4 regions of the Colwellia asteriadis genome follow, and region 1 is predicted to be linked to each of the others. Evidence: predicted binding sites of a transcription regulator. Region 1 holds the regulator's gene; each other region holds the start of a gene.

Region 1 (3,781 bases):
AATCAGGAGTACTAAGGCGATGTAATTCAGCTAATAGTTGCGGATCTGCAGGAATTAATGGCTGGCTATTTTGCACTAAAGCAAACATATCATTAACCGTATCTAGAGCAGATAGAATAGTATCCATAAGCTCAGGATTAACACGTCGTTGTCCAGTACGTAATAAATCAAAGATATTTTCCGCACCATGACAGACTTCAACAAGCTCATTCAAGCTTAAAAACCCTGCTCCCCCTTTCACTGTATGAAATCCACGGAAGATAGAGTTCAATAGCCCAGAGTTATCTACATCATTTTCTAGCTCAACTAGCTCTTCTGAAAGAGACTCTAAGATTTCACCCGCTTCAACTAAAAAATCCTGTAAAATTTCTTCATCTGCTTCAAAAGACATGCAGCAACTCCCATTAAAATCCTAAACTTGATAAAAGATCATCAACATCGTCTTGATCTTCAACAACATCGTCTCTGTTTTCTGTGTTTACTATCGGACCTTCAACTAAATTGTCACCGACTTTAGGTGTCGCTTGATTTTTATCATCATCAGAAGTGATACCAAAAGCGGTTAACATGTTAATTAAACTGTCTTCAACCTCTCGAACCAAATCAATAACCTTACGAATAACTTGGCCTGTTAGATCTTGGAAATCCTGTGCCATTAAGACATCGGTCATTAAGCCATGTATTAATTGAGTTTCTTTACCTGTTGTTTTAAGTAGTGTGTCAATACCCAAACAAAGGCTTTTGAACTCAGCTAAATCAATTTGATTATTCATCAGTTTAGTCCAAGCGGGATTAACTGCATCAACTTGTTCTGATATTCTATCAACCACTGGAAAAATAGCTTCAACAGCGTCCATAGTTTTGTTTGCTGCTTCTTCTGTTCTTTCAATAACGTAATTCAGGCGCTCTTTCGCATCCGGAATATCAGCATTAGCCAAGTCACTTAAACGAGAGTCAACTTGGAAGTTCGTTAACGAGTCATGAAGTTGACGTGTTAACTTACCTATTTCTGCAAACAGTTCCGAGTTAATTGGGTTTTGAATTTCTGCAATAATTGCATCGGCAGCATCTTGCTGCCCAGATTCAAGATACTCAACTAGCGATTTTGCTTGCTCTAAAGAGATCCGCCCCATCATAGCTATACTCATGCAAAGTCCTTAATACTTATGCAAACCATATTCTTAGCATATTAAATTCGTATAAAGCTAAAACAGTTATTAACCCAAACGCTCAAAAATTTTGTCTAATTTAGTTTTTAACGTTGCCGCAGTAAATGGCTTAACGATATAACCATTTACCCCTGCTTGAGCTGCCATAACTATTTGCTCTTTTTTAGCTTCTGCAGTAATTAATAAGACAGGGATGTGAGATAAGCTCGCATCAGCTCGTATTGCTTTTAATAAGTCAATACCTTGCATACCAGGCATATTCCAATCAGTTACAACAAAGTCAAAATCTCCACCTTGAAGCATCGGTAATGCTGTGCTGCCATCATCCGCCTCTTGAATATTGGTAAAGCCTAAATCACGCAATAAATTTTTTACTATACGTCTCATGGTTGAAAAGTCATCAACTACAAGCACTTTCATATTTTTATCCAAGGCACCCTCCGGCGAAACATTTAAAATTAATAATGGTGGTATTATTTATACTATCAAACTTATTTTAACAGTGAAGTTAATTGTTATCGATTTAATAGTTTAGTTAATTTTGCCAAGATTGCATACGCGCTTTTAACCTATGCATTGCTTGACTATGAATTTGGCTCACCCTTGATTCACTTACATCAAGTACTTGACCAATTTCACGTAAATTCAATTCTTCATCGTAGTATAGCGACAGTACTAGAGCTTCACGCTCGGGTAAAGTGCTTATACACTCAGCTAACGCCTTTTTAAACGCAATTTGTTCTATATTTAGATAGGGATCATCATCAATATTGTCATCAGTATAACTTAACGCATCTTCACTTGTACCTAAGTCATCTATGCCTAGTATTTTACCTGTACTGACTTCTCTTAATATATGATGGTAGTCATTTAATGAAATATCAAGTTTTTCAGCAACTTCAATATCAGAAACATCTCTACCAAGTTTAGCTTCTAATGTATTGATTGCATCACTTACCATTCGGCTATTTTTATGTACTGAGCGAGGAGTCCAGTCACCGCGACGCATTTCATCTAGCATTGCACCACGTATTCTAATACCTGCAAAGGTTTCAAAGCTAGCACCTTTAGTATTATCAAAGTTATTAGCGGCTTCTAATAATCCAATCATGCCTGATTGAATGAGATCATCGACTAATACACTTGCAGGTAGTCTTGCCAATAAGTGATAGGCAATACGTTTGACCAAAACAGTATGTTGCTCAAGTATCGCAGCTTTATCAATTTGATTACTATAGCTATTCGCTTTTGCCACGTAATAATGCTCTCATAAAGTCGTATGGATTTGAATAAACTAGCTAATTAGCTAATAACTGCTCAATAAAAAACTCTAAGTGTCCTGATGCTTGTTTAGGTATAGGCCATTGGCCTACTTTAGTCGCTAAACTGCTAAATGCTTTAGCGGCTGGGGATTGTGGAAACGCTTCAACAATAGCTTGTTGCTTGCGAACCGACTTTCTAATATTTTCATCAAAGGGAATAACCGCGACTAACTCTAGTGCTACATCTAAAAACCTGTCTGTTACTTTAGTCAGTTTAGCAAAAAGCTGTTCGCCTTCTTTTGGATTTCGCACCATATTGGCAACAACTTTAAACTTGAAAACCCCATGGTCGCGACTTAATAACTTCATCAGTGCGTAACAATCTGTTATTGATGTGGGCTCATCACAAACCACTAACATGACATCTTGTGCTGCACGGGTAAAGCTAAGTACCATATCTGAAATACCTGCTGCGGTATCAACAATAAGTACATCAAACTGAGTTTGCATTTCACTAAAGGCACGAATTAATCCAGCATGCTCTGCTGGCGTTAAGTCAACCATAGATTGTGAGCCAGATGTTGCTGGAATTATTTTAATACCGGCAGGCCCTTCAATAATAATATCATCGAGCTCGCACTCACCCGAGAGCACATGTGATAAATTGCGCTTTACCCTCAAGCCCAACATTACATCAACATTAGCTAGACCTAAATCGGCATCTAAAACGAGAACACGCTTGCCCTGTTGGCCTAATGCTATAGCGGTATTCAAAGAAACATTGGTTTTACCTACGCCTCCTTTGCCTCCTGAAACAGCGATTACTTTAACTTTTTGTAAATCTTGCATTTTTCTTAAGCCACTCGCTTGATCTATCATCAAATTTTTACTTCTATTGTCGTATAAACTAACACGCTACATTACTCCCGCGGGAGCAACTGGCATAGTGCGCACAGGTGTATTATTACCATTTGCTGGCTTACTTGCCATCTTATCAGCAAGAGTAACTAATTTCTCAGCATTTGCAACTTTAATATCTTCAGGAACTCGTTGTCCGTCAGTAAGATACCCAATTGGTAAACCATTTTTTATTGATGTGGTAATTATTTCGCCAATACTAACGCTTTCATCAAGTTTAGTATAAATACACCCTGATATTGGTACTTTTTTAAAGCGTTCAACATTTTCTTGCATAACTCGCTGTTGGGTATTGGCAGCAAGTACCAAGTAATTACGAATAGTAACGCGTGCATTATTAACCAAGTTTGCCAACTGCTCAGCTAAACGCATATCGCGTTGCCCCATACCCGCAGTATCAATCAAAATAAGTTTTTTCTTCGAAAACTGCTG
Region 2 (3,781 bases), on a different contig from region 1:
CACCGCTAAATTGTGCAATTTGATCTTTTTCGATACCAGCATAATGCGAATATATGTTAATACTATTGTCATTAACTGTAGGTGTATTAGCTCCTATTTCTGCAAAAGTGGGAATAGGACAGAACATAGGCTTGGTTTCAGGTGCTTCGCTAGGTGTGGCTGAGTTAGCGCTTACTTCATGTGTAAGGCATAATAAGAAAAGGCAGAGAGAAACATTTATTTGTCGGGAAAAAAGCATTTAATATCCGGAAAAGTGGCGATAATGTTAATAATGATGATTTTTAATGTGATGAACTCATTATTTTAATGCTAAATCCAGTTATAATATAGCAATTTTTTGCGTTGTCTTTAAATCTTATGCTTTTTTAGCAATGTTATTTCTAAATCTTTTCAATAGGTCATAGTTTATATGCGTATTTGGGGTAAAATCTTAGGTTTTTTATTCGGTTTAATGTTGAGTAAAAATATTGTTGGTGCATTACTTGGAGCTTGGCTAGGGCACCTATTTGACCGAGGCCGAGGTTTTGATTTCAATGCTATGTCAGGCAATGAAGAAGATGATGTTTCCCGCCAAGCAACATTTTTTTATAGTACCTTCTCAATTATGGGGCATGTCGCTAAAGCGAAAGGGCAGGTAACGAGTCATGAAATTGCTTTTGCTAGTGCTTACATGGACAAATTGGGCTTAACAAGCCAGCTACGTAAACAGGCACAAGATGCTTTTAGAGAAGGTAAATCGGAAGCTTTTCCGCTCAAAGATCGTTTAATTAAATTTAAGCGTATCATGGGCAACCGTCAGGATTTATTGCTGATGTTTTTGGAAATCCAAATTCAAGTTGCATTTAGTGATGGCGAGCTCGATAAAGAAGAGCGTGCAGTGTTGCATACCATTGCTAAATATTTAGGTTATTCTGCGCGCGAGCTTGATAATTTATTGGAAATGATTATTGCTAGTGCATCATTTCATCAGCAATCAGGGTCGTCAGGGAGACAACAAAGTAGTCAAACAAGTGGTCAACAATTAAATAATGCTTATAAAGTTTTAGGTGTTGAAGCAAGCACCCCAATGCCAGCAATTAAAAAGGCATATAAAAAGTTAATGTCACAGCATCACCCCGATAAGTTGATTGCTAAAGGTTTACCGCCAGAAATGATGGAAACAGCTAAGCAAAAAACTCAAGATATTCAAGCCGCTTACGATTTGATTTCTAAACAGGTGAAGTAGTAAATGGGTTGCCTAGCTAATGGCTACCAGCCAATAGATTTCAGCCAACCATTAATTTGACTTAATAATTCATTATTAGGGTAATAGCCAGAGAGTGTATTGTTAAGTTGTCGTTGACGGTAATAAACTTTCATTTCTTGAGCTGATGACGACATTCGCATCGGTATCGCGGCGATTACACTGGGATGATCGTAATGTAAATAAAGATCGAGTAAAGGCAGTTCTAATAAAGCAACATTTTTAGCAAGGTCTTCATTGAGTTGAGTTTGAAGATCTCGGCTACCTCTGCGATAACTGCTTAATAGCACCAACGCATTAGGCGCGGTGGTTAACTTAGCTACATCATCTGCAGGTTCTGTATTCTCACTTAATAAATCGACTAAAAAGGCGCCATTGTTACCTTGTGCTATTACAATCACAATACCGGGATGTTCTTTCGCTTTATTCATTGTTGCGGTAAGTATTGCAGCAAGTTGCTTTTTATACTCAGTGATTAAGGGGGTATTTTGCTCTTGTTGTTCGGTTGCTGTAAGCGCGGTTGACGGATAACCTTCGGGTTTATCGTGAGGCTGAATCGTTATAGTAGTCCAGCCATGTTTTGGTAACGCCTTACGTAAAAAATTAATCGCTTTTGGGTTAGTTGCTCCTTGTTGCCAATCAGGTAATAAAATGGCAACGCCCTTACTGTTAGCCGTTGTGAATTTTTGTTCTAAGGTTAGATAGCTCTCAGGACCCGCAAGTAAAGGTTTAACCCGTTCTGCTGCGATATAATGCTTTAAGTCTTGTGTATGTTGAACGCCGTAATTTATCGGCATAGGTTGCTGTTCTTTTTCTTGCTCTTTATTTGGTGAGTCTGTTTTTGTTTTCGCTTGTTCGGTAGCCGTGCTTTCTTTCGTTTTTTCGGTTGCTTTACTTTCCTCAAATGCTTGAGTATTTAACGCGAGTACGCTTACAGTTAACAAGATAATACATGGTAATGAGAAAAGCTTAATGGGCATAATTATTGTTTCTCCAATGTATTTATCATGATCTCAGCTTATTGAGTGTTTTTATATATAGTACTTGCTTATATCTTATCGACACTTTTATACCAAGCGTTAATTACATTCTATATTTTATCTAAATATGTAACCATTTCAGTGATTAGTTAAACGGACATGGTGCGTTAAAGCTGACCTGCGCTTGAGTGCTTGGGTGTGTAAAGCTTAAGCTTAGCGCGTGTAACTGTAAGCGAGGGCTTAACGCTAACGCTTGTGGGTTTGCATAAAGACGATCACCCAAAATAGGGTTTCCTAACGCTAGCATGTGTACGCGTAATTGGTGCGAACGACCAGTAACAGGGCTAAGTTCAACCAAAGTGCTATTACGTTCATTACTGGTATCACGGCTCAGTACTTTGTAATGTGTTAGTGCGGCTTTACCGTAGTCATGGTCAACCATTTGTTTAGGGCGATTAGGCCAATCACAGATCAAGGGTAAATCGACACTACCTTGATCTTGTGCAACCTGACCGTAAACTCTGGCAATATAGCTTTTTTGGGTTTGTCGCTTTTCAAATTGGCGACTAATCGCTACATGAGCTGGCTTATTTAGCGCTAATAGCATTAAACCAGAGGTAGCCATATCAAGGCGGTGCACTATGGTTGCTGTTGGTAATACGCGTTGTACTCTATTTTGTAAGCAGTCTTGATGCTCAGGTAAGCGCCCAGGTACGCTTAAAATACCACTGGTTTTATTAATGATAACAATATCACTGTCTTGATAAATAATATCAAGATACGGTGACATTGGTGGGGTATAAATAAAGTCTGGGTTAGCAGCCATACATTTCCTTTTTTATAGCAGGGGCTTATTCATAACCCCTGCTAGTTTTTTGTTAGTGGGTAACCACTATCATACGTATCGCTTCAAAGGTGAGTTGTGCTTTGTCTATATAATGGCTCAACTCCTGTTGCTGTGTGGCAATAAAGTCTATTTCTTCTTGGCGTACACTCGGGTTTATGGCTTTTAGTGCGGTTAACCTTTCTTGCTCTTGTGTCAGCTTAATGTTCATCATGGCTAGTGCTTTTTCTTGAATGGCATTAATTTCTTTATCGCCATGAGCTTCTGCTTTAGTCACTAATGGGCCAATTTGACTTTTTAATGCTTTTACTAACTGCAATGCCATTTGCTTTTTAACCGGAGCAAGCTGCTTGTCTAACACGTCTTCACTGACTTTTTCTGCGAGATTGTTACCATTTTTATCCACTAAAATACGAATAGGCGTAGTCGGTAAATAGCGCCCTAGTTGTAAGTTAGCAGGCGCTGTTGCTTCTACAGTAAATAAACACTCTAAAAAGAAAGTACCAACGGGTAACGCTTCGTTCTTTAAAAGCCCGATACTGGCATTACCAATATCGTCACTAAGCACTAAGTCTAAAACACCACGCACCATAGGATGATCCCAAGTGAGTAATTGATAGTTCTCGCTTATCAGGGCAGTATCACGATTAAAGGTAACTGTTGTGCCATCTTCAGGTAAGCAAGGGAAGTTGCTATTGAGCATGTGCTCAGTTG
Region 3 (3,781 bases), on a different contig from region 1:
TTTTTAACTAAGTCATTTACTTGCTCTTGGGCTGCTTGCTCTATTTCTTCTTTCGCTTGTTCCATTGCTTGTGCCGATAAAGCATCTTCGGTATTTTGTGACTGGCCACCACGTTCAGTACCTCGTTGCTCTTGACGGCCCCCTGCAGAAGTTTCATCACCCGCTTGAAACTCCAACATTTGTTGGGTCATTTCCATAGTTTGCTGCTGAATAACTTCAATTGGTGTTGGCTCTGGTTTCCCTGGTCTAAACTCTTGAGCGATAATACTGGTGCCTTTAGGAATGTCTTTCACTTCAATCTTGTTTTGCACACCAAAAGCAAACTTCATAGAGCCTGCAATTTGTTTGAACTTTAAAACGTCCATTTCAGAAAAAGATAACAGTAGGACGAAGAAGCACATTAATAGCGACATCAAGTCGGCAAAAGTCCCCATCCATGCGGGTAGCCCTGGGGGCGGACATTTACATTTTGGTTCACTCATAAAACATTACTCTTCATTGGTATCTATTTTACGTTTACCTTCAGCTAAGTAATTTTTCAGTAAGCCTTCGATTACACGTGGATTTTGACCATCTTGAATACCAAGTACTGCATCAAGCACCAGCTCTTGATTCATCTTTTCTTCTTCTAAACGCAGTTTTAATTTAGCAGCCAATGGAATAGCGATAACATTGGCTAAAAATGCCCCATAAAGTGTAGTTAATAATGCAACCGCCATCGCAGGGCCAATTGATTTAGGGTCATCCATATTCGATAACATTGCAACCAAACCAATTAATGTACCTATCATTCCCATCGCAGGGGCAACATCAGCTAACGCCATTAGCATATCAGCGCTTTTCTCATGACGTTCCGTAGTTAAATTAATATCTTTTTGTAAGGTTGCTCGTACCACATCAGCATCATGACCATCGACTAGCATATCAACGCCTTTTTGCATAAAGGCATTGGTAATTTCGGCTTCCTCTAGTGCTAAAAATCCACCTTTGCGCGCGGCATCAGCCATATCCACGGCTTTATCAATAAGTTCTTCTGGTTTTTCTAATTTAAACATAAAGGCTTTGGCGATAACTTTACCAATACCAAAAAACTGCCCCATATTATAATTTGATAAGACTACGAAAATTGAGCCACCAAAAACAATAATAACGGATTGAACATCGACGAACATCATAATGTCGCCAGAAAGCACCATCGCCATTATTAGTAAACCAATAGCACCTAATATGCCAACTAACGTAGCTAAATCCACACAATTCCCCTAAAACATCACATTTATCGATCTTCAATATAAGAATAGTACAATATGCTAAAACTATTCACTATAACTTTACTCAGTTAACCTTTTATTATCGTCCATAATGTCAATAACTTAACCTTCATGATAAAATAATTCACTTATTTAGGTATAACACCAGATTGACCAACGTCGCAAGCTAAGGTAAGTTTGCGCCAATAAATCACTTTCCACAGCTCTGAGTATATTAAGCGATAAATTATGGCAAAAAAGAAATTAGAAAACCTATCATTTGAGGAGTCTCTCAATGAACTTGACACCATAGTTCAAAGCTTAGAGCAAGGTGAATTAAGTTTAGAAGAGTCAATGGCTTTATTCGAACGCGGCTTAAACTTAAGTAAGGTCAGCCAAGATAAACTTCAAACGGCTGAGCAGAAAGTCAAAATATTGCTAACGCAGAATGAAACCGCACCATTAGCAAATTACGATAGCAGTACGGATCAAGATTAATGACAACGCTTAACAATTATGAGTATTACCAACAACGCATTAATAATTTTTTAACTGTACAACTTGATAAACTCAAGGTTAACGACGAAAGGTTGCTCGCAGCCATGCGCTATGGCTTGTTAATTGGTGGTAAGCGCATGCGCCCTTATTTAGCTTATACAACGGGCGAAGCTTTAGGGGCTGACCTGCATGACATAGACGCTATTGCAGCTTCAATAGAGTGTATACACGCCTACTCTTTAATTCATGACGATTTACCAGCAATGGACGATGACGATTTACGTCGCGGCCAACCTACATGCCATAAAGCTTTTGATGAGGCTACGGCAATATTAGCGGGTGATAGTTTGCAAACCTTAGCGTTTGATATTATTGCTAACCATAAATTCTCTCAAAATGCACAAAATAAACAGGTTGAACTGATTCGACAATTAATTAACGCCGCGGGTTATCAAGGCATGTGTGGTGGCCAAGCGCTTGATTTAGCAGCGACTAATAGTGAAGTTGACATTGCATCTTTAGAAAAAATTCATTCGTTAAAAACAGGGGCTTTGTTACAAGCTTCGGTATTAATGGCTGCAGAATGTGTTGTTGATATCAAAGCAGAACATAAAGCAGCGTTAGCAGAGTTTTCTCAACACATTGGCTTAGCCTATCAAGTACAAGACGATATTATTGATATTACTTCTACCGAAGAGCAATTAGGAAAACCTGCAGGCTCTGATGTTGCAGCAAACAAAAGTACTTACCCTGCACTCCTGGGTTTACAAGCTGCAAAAGATAAAGCTGAAAACTTATTTCAACAAGCGCTTCAAGCTTTGGCGACTTTACCTTACAATACGCAATCATTAGCAGACTTTGCTACGTTTATCGTAAAACGAAATCATTAGAACTCAATATAATAACTATGACTATAAACCTTGCTGACTACCCTCTTTTATCAAATATTAATACGCCATCAGATCTGCGTAATGCTGGGCAAGATCAACTCACGCGTATCAGCAATGAATTACGGAGTTATTTACTTAACTCGGTAAGCAAAAGTAGCGGTCATTTTGCCTCAGGGCTCGGTACAATAGAGCTAACTGTGGCACTACATTATGTTTATAACACCCCTTTTGATCATCTTATTTGGGATGTAGGCCATCAGGCTTACCCACATAAAATATTAACCGGTCGTCGCGATAGACTACATACCATCAGACAAAAAGATGGTTTACACCCTTTCCCATGGCGTGAAGAAAGCGAATATGATGTACTGAGTGTAGGTCACTCAAGCACCTCTATTTCAGCAGCATTAGGTTTAGCTGTTGCCGCTGAAAAAGAAGGTAAAGGGCGTAAAACTGTTGCTGTAATAGGTGATGGCGCAATGACCGCAGGAATGGCTTTTGAAGCATTAAATCATGCAGGCGACATTAATAAAGATATGCTTATTATTTTGAATGACAATGAAATGTCAATTTCTCAAAATGTGGGCGCACTTAATAACCATTTCGCAAAAATGCTTTCTGGTAGCTTTTATACGGGATTACGTGAAGGTGGTAAAAAAATCCTTGGTAATATCCCACCAATTAAAGAGCTTGCTAGTCGCGCAGAAGAGCACCTTAAAGGCATGGTTGTCCCTAGCACTTTCTTTGAAGAACTAGGTTTTAACTATATTGGACCCATTGACGGCCATGACGTGAATGGCTTAGTAAATACTATAAAAAATATGCGCAGCCTTAAGGGACCACAAATTCTTCATATAGCCACCAAAAAAGGTAAAGGCTACGAAGCGGCCGAGCAAGATCCAATTAAGTACCATGCAGTACCTAAATTTAACCCCGAAGAAACGACGCTACCTAAAGCAAAACCAAGCTTACCAAGTTACTCAAAAATATTTGGTGATTGGTTATGCAAACGTGCAGAAATTGATAATAAGCTAGTGGCGATTACTCCTGCCATGGCTGAAGGCTCAGGTATGGTTGAGTTTAGTCAACGCTTCCCTGAACAATATTTTGATGTTGCTATTGCCGAGCAACACGCTGTAACTT
Region 4 (3,781 bases), 140 kb from region 1:
TATCGTTTGGTGCTAGTTCTGCTATTTCAAAGTTTAAGTCTTGCGCCGATAATGCCTGTTCCATAACAGCTCTGTCTGTACCAAATACCGCTTCCATGATGCGATTTTCAACATAGCTAGTAAAACCTTCATTCAACCATAAGTCACGCCAACTTTCATTGGTGACTAAGTTGCCTGACCAAGAGTGTGCTAATTCATGAGCAATAAGGTTAACTAAGCTTTTATCACCGGCAATAACGGTTGGGGTAATAAATGATAAGCGAGGATTTTCCATACCGCCAAACGGGAAACTTGGTGGTAAAATTAATAAATCGTAGCGTCCCCAACGGTATTTACCGTACATAGCTTCGGCTTTATCAATCATCATTTGTGTATCGTCAAATTCAGCGACGGCAGCATCTAAAATATAACTTTCTGCATAAATACCTGTTTGATGACTCATCGCTTTAAAGTGCAAGTCACCTACACCAATGGCAATCAAGTATGGTGGAATAGCTTGTGGCATTGAAAAAAAGTAATCGCCATCACGCTCTGTTGTCGGTTCATTATTAGCACTCATTACGGCTAATAAATCTTTATCAGTAGTTATACGAGCCGTATAAGTTACACGTACACTTGGTGTGTCTTGAATTGGTATCCACGAACGTGCATGAATAGCCTGGTTTTGGCTAAATAAGAAAGGCTTATCTTTACCCGCTGTTTGCTCTGCAGATAACCATTGTAAACCTGACGCTTTTTCAGTTGAGTTATAATAAACTCGGACTTTTTTCGCTTTAAACTGAGTATTAATCGTTAACTTGCTACCTAAAACGTCATCTCGCTTCGCTAAGTTGTAATCAGTTTTTTTCCACTCACCTTGACTATTTTGGGCCAGCACACGGTGAATAACTAAATCACGAGTATCAAGAATCACTGGCGCTGGTTTATCGCTTAACCAGTTTAAGGAAAGATCAACAAAGCCTTTAAGTGATTTTTTATCAAAATCTACATCAAGATCCAAATATACATGCGTTGTTTTTACTTGATCATAATTTGCATAAGTATAAGCATCCGTTAATACTTGAGCTGATACGTTATGATGAGCATGCTCTTGCGCTGACAATGCTGGTGCTGACGATACAGCCAAACAGCTAAGCAACAGGCAAAGTTTTGAAAAATTTTTCATAGCATTTTTACCTTAGTTAGACTAAAAATGGTGGGCTGTATCAAATTATTGAAACAATGTAGCCCAAAACAAACAAGCCCGTAGATTACAGTGTATCTACGGGCTTGTTCAATAATAAATCCGAGTCAATCAATTAAATAACTTAGGATTTTGTTCAAAATCAGTTACGGTTTTTGCATTTGAATAACCACACGTCTATTTTTACCGCGACCTAATGTGGTGTCGTTAGAGGCAATATGACGTTTTTCACCATAACCACTCGCTTCTATTCGGCTTGCATCTATACCGTTTTGTACAAAATAATCTCTAATCTTTGTTGCTCGACGCTGTGATAATCGTAAGTTAGCATCACGACCGCCATAGCTATCTGAATATGCATCAATAAGCACTAACTCTAATTCAGGATCTAAACTTAAGTATTCACGAATCATATTCATGCGTCGCTGCGAAGCTTTAGTAAACTTGTCACTATTTGATTGATAATTCAGTACGGTATAAGAAATATCATCAAAGCTGTAGTTTAATAAGTTACCAATACAGCCGACAAAATCTTGATAAGCTTTTCTAAAGCGTGCCGTAGATAAACCCACTGATATTTTATCACTGTCGCTATACCAGTCGTTATAATAAAAAGTGGGGCTCATGCCCTGCTCTAGTTCACTCAACATAGTCCAAGCCACTTTTTTAGGTAGACTTGGGTTGAATTGTTTATATAACTTCATATCAGCTAAACGACGTGAGCCATTACCTGGCTGCCAGCTTGGTGAAACACTACGTACCTCGGCCAACGAATAATTGTCAGGTAGTAACATCATATCAAGCTCAAACTCCATATTTAATTGACGGTTTGCTTTAGCGTAAAAGCGAGCTTCGCCATATTGAGGTATTTGATGTGATAATGTGCACTGTAAGCGCGAATCGTTAGATAAGAGCCATGTAGAGTTTTGAATATTAGCGCTATATTGACGAATTCCCGCCTGCGCATTGTTACTCCAAAACCCAGCAGTTAAGCTAGTGGCTAATAAAGAAAATAATGTAATTGATATGAGTGTTTTTTTCATAATGTTATGCACAATACTAATAAACAATGACCAACCAATAGTCACTAATTATCACTAATATAGAGTAATATAAAGGATATATAGGTTATCGTCCTAATCTAAGATAACTTTAGCAGTTTCTTCTCAATTAATCGCCATTTAGTGATAAATAATGAGGCCTAATACATCAAAATCCTTTTGCACCTCGTTTTTAAAAGACTTTTCTGAGATAATTGCTGAAATTTTTGATGCGTGCTTTTATTTATCTTATGTCTAATCCAATACCAGAAATAACACCTAAACCAGCCAATAACGACCCATCACCAAAAACAAGTCAACCTCAAGAGCTTACTTCACCAGCTTTATCTCAACGTTTTAGAGGTTACTTCCCCGTTGTTATTGATGTTGAAACAGCAGGTTTTAACGCACAAACCGATGCACTACTCGAGCTAGCAGCCTCAGTATTAACGCTAGACGAAGAAACCGGGCTAATGTCGATTGATGAAACAATTCAATTTAATATTAACCCTTTTGAGGGAGCCAATTTAGAGCCTAAAGCATTAGCTTTTACCGGTATTGACCCTACAAACCCGTTACGTTTTGCGGTAGATGAAGATGAAGCACTAAAGTCATTATTTAAACTCGTGAGAAAAAAAATGAAATTGGCTGGTTGCCAACGCGCCATCATTGTTGCTCATAACGCGGCTTTTGATTTAGGATTTTTAAATGCAGCCACCGAGCGCTGTAATATAAAGCGTAGCCCTTTTCATGCATTTGTGAGCTTTGACACGACAACACTGTCAGGGCTTGCTTTAGGGCAAACCGTATTAGCTAAAGCCTGTGTTGCCGCCAATATAGAGTTCAATAATAGTGAAGCGCATAGCGCCTTATACGATACCGAAAAAACTGCTGAGCTATTTTGTTATATTGTTAATAAATGGAAAACTTTAGGTGGTTGGCCAATGCCAACCATAGAAGAGTAATGTCACTCAGCTAAGCCAACCTCCTTAACTGAAAAACAAAAAAACCGCCGAGGCGGTTTTTTTATATGCTAATTATTATAATTAGCGCTTAAAAGCTAATTTACTCGTAGTTAACCAAAAAGACGAATAAGTACTAACAATTAAAGCTGTTCAGCGTTATCTGTAAGGTAAGATGCAACACCTTCTGGGGAAGCTGTCATACCTTTATCACCTTTGTTCCAACCTGCAGGACATACTTCACCGTGTTCTTGGTGGAATTGTAATGCATCAACCATACGTAACATTTCATCAACGTTACGACCTAATGGTAAATCGTTAACTACTTGGTGACGAACATTACCTTCTTCATCAATTAAGAATGAACCGCGGAATGCAACACCAGCTTCTGGATGTTCTACATCGTACGCTTTACAAATTTCATGTTTAACATCAGCAACTAATGTGTATTGTACTGGACCAATACCACCTTCGTTTACTGGCGTGTTACGCCATGCATTATGAGAAAATTGAGAATCGATAGAAACACCGATAACTTCAACACCACGGCTTTTGAACTCGTCCATACGGTGATCAAATGCTAACAACTCTGAAGG

The links. Region 1 encodes FliA, which starts transcription of late flagellar genes. Its sites were predicted from a motif close to CTAAAGNTNNNNNNNNNNNNGCCGATA; they were not measured.
Region 2: the regulator FliA is predicted to act here: its motif matches at 2,300-2,326, upstream of ABD005_RS06030 (DUF3530 family protein).
Region 3: the regulator FliA is predicted to act here: its motif matches at 1,352-1,378, upstream of pomA (flagellar motor protein PomA).
Region 4: the regulator FliA is predicted to act here: its motif matches at 2,313-2,339, upstream of ABD005_RS07880 (flagellar protein MotY).

Annotation. Positions count from the first base shown of each region.
Region 1 covers NZ_BAAAFA010000004.1:167,981-171,761, reverse strand. The annotation lists gene ABD005_RS07250 (chemotaxis protein CheA) at 1-391, opposite strand, end outside; gene ABD005_RS07245 (protein phosphatase CheZ) at 405-1,148, opposite strand; gene cheY (chemotaxis response regulator CheY) at 1,218-1,601, opposite strand; gene ABD005_RS07235 (RNA polymerase sigma factor FliA) at 1,705-2,424, opposite strand; gene ABD005_RS07230 (MinD/ParA family protein) at 2,468-3,310, opposite strand; gene flhF (flagellar biosynthesis GTPase FlhF) at 3,347-3,781, opposite strand, start outside.
Region 2 covers NZ_BAAAFA010000003.1:277,375-281,155, reverse strand. The annotation lists gene lptD (LPS assembly protein LptD) at 1-238, opposite strand, end outside; gene djlA (co-chaperone DjlA) at 410-1,225, shown strand; gene ABD005_RS06030 (DUF3530 family protein) at 1,249-2,223, opposite strand; gene ABD005_RS06025 (pseudouridine synthase) at 2,369-3,049, opposite strand; gene rapA (RNA polymerase-associated protein RapA) at 3,102-3,781, opposite strand, start outside.
Region 3 covers NZ_BAAAFA010000009.1:64,699-68,479, reverse strand. The annotation lists gene ABD005_RS13325 (flagellar motor protein MotB) at 1-482, opposite strand, end outside; gene pomA (flagellar motor protein PomA) at 489-1,253, opposite strand; gene ABD005_RS13315 (exodeoxyribonuclease VII small subunit) at 1,500-1,748, shown strand; gene ispA ((2E,6E)-farnesyl diphosphate synthase) at 1,748-2,638, shown strand; gene dxs (1-deoxy-D-xylulose-5-phosphate synthase) at 2,656-3,781, shown strand, end outside.
Region 4 covers NZ_BAAAFA010000004.1:310,443-314,223, reverse strand. The annotation lists gene ABD005_RS07885 (M1 family metallopeptidase) at 1-1,165, opposite strand, end outside; gene ABD005_RS07880 (flagellar protein MotY) at 1,330-2,226, opposite strand; gene rnt (ribonuclease T) at 2,475-3,188, shown strand; gene ABD005_RS07870 (peroxiredoxin) at 3,329-3,781, opposite strand, start outside.